Regions from separate parts of the Clostridium sp. Marseille-QA1073 genome, predicted to be linked through region 2. Evidence: predicted binding sites of a transcription regulator. Region 2 holds the regulator's gene; the other holds the start of a gene.
The links. The regulator LexA, encoded in region 2, represses DNA repair genes until DNA is damaged. The targets are predictions, from matches to a motif close to CNAACANNTGTTNG.

Region 1: ACY1IQ_RS16585 (putative DNA modification/repair radical SAM protein) is a predicted target of LexA. The motif match lies at 1,094-1,107, and genes of this name have one in related genera.

The regions. Positions count from the first base shown of each region.
Region 1 covers NZ_JBSVQM010000021.1:66,095-69,315, forward strand. The annotation lists gene ACY1IQ_RS16580 (SNF2 helicase associated domain-containing protein) at 1-745, opposite strand, end outside; gene ACY1IQ_RS16585 (putative DNA modification/repair radical SAM protein) at 1,232-2,542, shown strand; gene ACY1IQ_RS16590 (TIGR03915 family putative DNA repair protein) at 2,870-3,221, shown strand, end outside.
Region 2 covers NZ_JBSVQM010000006.1:81,152-84,372, reverse strand. The annotation lists gene ACY1IQ_RS07260 (methionine gamma-lyase family protein) at 1-1,172, shown strand, start outside; gene lexA (transcriptional repressor LexA) at 1,200-1,808, opposite strand; gene ACY1IQ_RS07250 (DEAD/DEAH box helicase) at 2,347-3,221, shown strand, end outside.

The sequences.
Region 1 (3,221 bases), on a different contig from region 2:
TAACATGCATATCTGTTAAATAAGCTTTTTTACCCTTTAGCATTTTAAAATTAACTGAAGAATAACTATTAGCTTCAATAATATTATTTAACTCATAAATCTCAAGTAACAAATTAATAAGTTTCATATCATTATCATTAAAATATTGTTCATTAAGATTTAATGTAAAACCTTTTCCATACTCTAAGCATTGCTTTTTATCTATAGCCTCTAAAAAAGATTTCATATTTTTAATCACATATTTTTTATTTACCCCTAATTTGAGTTCTATAGAGTTATATTTTTCATATTTATCCATAGGATAATATATAATATCCATGGAAAGCTCTTGTTTTAAGTTTTTATTATCTCCAAAATTATTTTTATAGTTTTCTATTAAATTATCAATAAAATTTTCTCTTGAGTTTTTTTCTTTTAATTCTATAGCCATTTGGGAATAGTTTAATAATACAGCTACAACGTGTTTACAAGCTTTTTGATGACCATAATCATTAAAAGCAAGACAAGTACAATTACAGGAAAGCCTTTTAGAATTTTCTCTTAAAGCTATTTCTACAACATAACTATTATAATAAGAACTAGACTCTACATTAGCTTTTATATATTGTATTTCTTCATCCAACATACTATTATATCCATTTTTAATATCAAAATTAAAAACTCTTCCTTGTCTATAGCAACTTAACCCTCTATTAAATGTAGCTAAATCCGTCAATTGTTTTATACTTTGTGCATTAATATTCAAAATCTTAACACCTCGTTATGTTTTATTCCTATCTAAACATTATAACCTAATTTTATATTTGCAACATTAGACATCTTCAGAAATAACTAGTTAATAAATTATTGATACTTTTCCTTTATGGAAGAAATTTTTAATTAATTTCTTTTAAAAGTGACACAGTCACTTTTATTAAAAAATCTATTAAAGAAATTAATTTGTAAAATTAATTTCAACCATAATTGTCAATTGTTCATCGTCAATTCTCCATTGACTAAGTTGTGAATTATGAATTGAGGTATCTTCTTCTATTTTTAGGTTGATAACCATAATATTTATAATAATTTTATATACTTGCCCCCTACAACCATGCGAACATATGTGCTATAATTGATTCAAATGTGAATATATAAGCTTTAAAAATTAATAAATATGTGAAATATTAAAACTATTGAATTCACAACTTTTTCAATTTACAGTGCATTATTTTAATTAAGGGGAAATAGTATTATGAATATAATGGATAAACTTAAAATATTATCAGATGCTGCAAAATATGATGTCTCCTGTTCTTCTAGTGGAAGCAATAGAAAAAATACTAAAGATGGTATAGGTAATGCTAGTGTTAGTGGTATATGTCATAGCTTTGCATCAGATGGTAGATGTATTTCTCTTCTAAAAATACTCCTAACTAACTATTGCATTTATGATTGTGTCTATTGTGTGAATAGAATAAGCAACGATGTTCCTAGAGCCTTTTTTACTCCCCAAGAGGTCATTGATTTAACTATAAATTTTTATAAAAGAAATTATATAGAGGGATTATTTTTAAGTTCTGCAATAATACAAAATGCTAATTATACTATGGAACTATTATTAAAAGTTGTTAAAACTTTAAGACTAGAACATAAGTTTAATGGATATATTCACGTTAAAGCTATTCCTGGTGCTGATGATGCTTTAATTGAAGAGGCTGGGAAATATGTAGATAGAATGAGTGTTAACATTGAACTACCATCCTCTCAAGGACTAAAATTATTGGCACCTCAGAAATCTAAAGAAAATATACTAAAACCTATGAGTTTTATAAAAAATCAAATAATTCATTCAGTAGATAATAAAAAACACTTTAAATCTGCTCCTTCCTTTGTTCCTGGAGGTCAAAGTACACAACTTATTGTAGGTGCAACCAAAGAAAGTGATTTTGATATATTAAAATTGTGTGAAGGGCTTTATAACAAGTACTCTTTAAAAAGAGTATATTATTCTGCTTATGTACCTGTTAACAATAGTCCTAAGCTACCAGATATAAAAAATCCTCCACTACTTAGAGAAAATAGATTATATCAAGCTGATTGGCTTTTAAGATTCTATGGATTTAAAGCCTCTGAGCTTTTAAATGAAACTAATCCTAATTTTCATGAAAAACTAGATCCTAAAATTACTTATGCTCTTAATAACATAGATAAATTTCCTGTGGAAATTAATACTGCACCATATGAATTATTACTTAGAGTCCCAGGTATAGGAGTAAGATCTGCAAAAAGGATTGTATTAACCAGAAAAGTGTCCTTTTTAACTTTCGATGATATAAAAAAATTAGGTGTAGTATTAAAAAGAGCTCAATATTTTATAACCTGTAGAGGAAAGTACTATGGAGATGTAGGATTTGATAGAGACAAAATAGAAAATAGATTATTAATAAAAGAAGAAAAACTTAAGACAACAAACTCTAATTATGAACAACTTTCTTTTTTCTCTATTGTTCCTACCATATATAAAAAAGAAGATAAAGTTAAAGCCATCACGGGAGAAATTTAATACAATTGAAAATTGACTATTGACAATGGAGAATTATTGATACTTCTCTTTTATAAGAGAAGTTCTAAATTTATTTCTTTTTAAGTGACGCAGTCACTTTTATTAAAAAATCTATTTAAAGAAATTAATTTGTAAGAATTAATTTTCGCCACAATTGTCAATTTTCCATTCTCAATTCTCAATTGATTAAGTTCCCAAGAGGTGAAAAACTAGCAATTATATTGCTAGTCAAAAATCTATTAAAGAAATTAGTTTGATTAAAACTAATTTCCACCATAATTGTCAATTATCCATTTTCAATTCTCAATTGAATATAAGAGGTGTTATATGATTGTTTATATTTTTGATGGAAGTTTTGAAGGGTATCTAACTTCCATTTATGAAAGTTATTATAATAATAAAAAACCTAATTTAATTATTACTGAAGCAAACTATGAGGCAAATTTAATAGATGAATTTATAAATATATCTACTAACTATGAAAAAGCTAATAAGGTTTATAAATCCATGAATAAAAATTTTTCTTATGAAGTAATAAAAAACATAATTTATTGTTTTTTAAGTAGCTATTCTAATACTCATACTTTGCTTTATAAATATATTAGATTGGCCTTTAAATTGGGAAATGAAATTGAACTTCATCTTCATAATGAAGTTGTAATGGAAGTTATTAAAATTG
Region 2 (3,221 bases):
ATGAAATAAGAGAATATAATCAGCTCAAAGTTTTAAATGCACTTCAAGAGGAAAGAATAAGTGATATGCATTTTACTAATTCTTCTGGGTATGGATATGGAGATATAGGAAGAGAGGCATTAGATAAAGTTTATGCTAAAGTATTTAATACTGAAGCTGCTTTAGTTAGACCTCATTTTGTTAATGGTACCCATGCTATTGGTGCAGCCTTATTTGGAAATTTGAGACCTGGTGATACAATGGTTAGTGTTTGTGGAGCACCTTATGACACTCTTCATAGCATAATTGGAATTAGTAAAGAAGAAAATATAGGTTCATTAAAAGAGTATGGTGTAAATTATAAACAAATAGATTTAGGGGAAAATAAAAAAGTTGATATAGAAGCTATGAAATCTATATTAAGAGAAGATAACACTGTAAAATTAGTACATATTCAAAGATCTACAGGTTATGGCTGGAGAAATTCTTTATTAGTAGAAGATATAAGACCGATAATTAAAGCAGTTAAGGAAATAAATAAAGATATAATATGTTTTGTGGATAATTGTTATGGTGAATTTATACAAATCATCGAACCTACAGACGTAGGTGCAGACTTAGTAGCAGGTTCACTCATTAAAAATATTGGTGGAGGTATAGCTCCAACTGGAGGATATATAGCTGGGAAAGAAGAGTACGTAAATCAAGCAGCATATAGGTTAACTATACCAGGAATAGGTGGAGAATGTGGTTCTACTTTTGGAGTTATGAGAACACTATTTCAAGGATTATTTTTAGCCCCTCATATTGCTATTGAAGCTGTTAAAGGAGCAATATTTTGTGCTAGAATTATGGAATTAGCAGGTTTTGAGGTTCTTCCAAAGTATAATGATGAAAGAAGCGATATAATTCAGGCAATTAAGTTTAATGATAAAGAAAAATTAATAAAATTCTGCAAAGGAATTCAAGCAGGTTCACCAATAGATTCTTTTGTAGAGTGTGAGCCGTGGGATATGCCGGGATATAGTGATCAAGTTATAATGGCAGCAGGTGCCTTTATTCAAGGTTCTTCAATAGAATTATCTGCTGATGCTCCAATTAGAGATCCATTTATAGCATATCTTCAAGGTGGATTGACTTTTGACCACGCCAAAACAGGAATATTGATTGCATTAGGAAAAATATTTGCGTAATAAAGCGTGACATTTTGTCACGCTTTATTAATATTTTCTATATAGCCCTGCAAGTTTTCCAAGAATAGTGCAGTCTTTTACTAAAATTGGATTCATTGAAGCATTTTCTGGTTGAAGTCTTATATAGCCATCTTCTTTATAAAAAGTTTTAATTGTAGCCTCATTTTCGATAAGAGCTACTACAATTTCGCCATTATTAGCTACAGAAGTTTTTTCTATAATTGCTAAATCACCATCAAATATTCCAGCTTCAATCATGCTTTCTCCAGAAACTTTTAATATAAAAAGGTCATTTCTATTTTTTATAAAATTTATTGGTATAGAAAATGTATCTTCAATACTTTCATGAGCAAGTATAGGCTCCCCAGCAGTTATTTTACCTACTATAGGAATATCTATTAACTCTTTTTTTATTGGAGAGTCTAATAAAAGCTCTATTGCTCTAGGTTTGGTAGGATCACGTCTTATAAGTCCTTTTTTTTCAAGACGAGATAGATGACCATGAACCGTAGAGGTTGATTTTAAATTTACTGCTTCACATATTTCTCTAACAGAAGGCGGATAACCTTTTGTGGATATTTGTTCTTTTAAAAATTCATATATTTCAATTTGTTTATTATTCTTAATATCAGCCATAGAACCACCTCATTTCTTAGAGAAATTATATCATAAGAGATTTTAAATATCAAACTTATGTTCTATAGAGGACATGTAATTACAGTGCGACTATAATAAATAAATAAATTTTAATAATACTAATTATAAAGTTGAAATTAAAAATTATTTCAATTTAACATTTTTTCCTGTATACTTATGTAGTTTACAAAGTCAGGCATCTTCAAAAAATAATAGACCAGTATATTAGCCTATTTTCCATCATACTACGTCGTCAGAACCCGCCCATAGCGCCGCTATGAGCAGAACCTAACGCCTTGTCTGATTGAAGCATATTCAAAAAATAACTAGTCAGTATGCTTATCTGTTTTGTATCATACTGCGTTGTCAGAACTTCATGATAGTTAAGCTATGATGAAAACCTGTCTTCTTGTCGGATGCAAAATATATGACCCATCTTTAACTAGCTATTTTATTTCATATGCTTAAAATATACTAACATCTTTGATCTATTATTTTCTTTCAGATGCCTTATAGAAAAGCTTAAGGAGAGAGAAAGATGATAAATAGTTTTAGTGATTTAAATATAAGTGAAAATATAATTAAGAGTTTAGAGGCACAAGAAATAAAGATACCAACGAAAATACAACAGAAATCTATACCATACATATCTGACAATAAAGACGTAGTTGCACAGTCAGAAACTGGTAGTGGAAAAACTTTAGCTTATCTGCTACCTCTTTTTCAAAAAGTCGATACTTCAAAAAGAGAGAATCAAGCTATAATATTAACTCCTACCCACGAGCTAGCAGTGCAAGTACATAAAGTAGTAGATACTTTGTCTAAAAATAGCAATCACAATATAACTTCTTCAGTTATAATTGGAAATGTAAATATTAAGCGCCAGGCAGAAAAGTTAAAAGAAAAACCTCATATAATTGTTGGGTCTGCTGGAAGAATATTAGAATTAATAAAAATGAAGAAGATTTCTGGTCACACAATAAAAACTATAATTATAGATGAATGCGATAAACTATTAGATATAAACAACATAGAAAATATAAAAGCTGTAATAAAGACTACTTTAAGAGAAAGACAAATTTTATGTTTTTCAGCAACTTTAACAGAAGAGGTTATTAATTTTTCAAAGGAAATGATGAAAGAACCAATTATTATAAAAAGCGAAGCTGAAAATATCGTAAATAAAAATATTGATCATATATATTTTGTTTGCGATAGAAGAGATAAAATCATTATGGTAAGAAAACTGGTAGCAGCTTTAAATCCTAGAAAAGCAATAGTATTTATCAATAAAAGTGATGAGATTGAAATAATGGCAGAGAAGCTTAGATATCATAAACTAAAAGCTGAATCAATTCATGGTACATCTTTTAAAAGTGATAGAAAAAAAGCTATGGATGCTTTTATTAATGG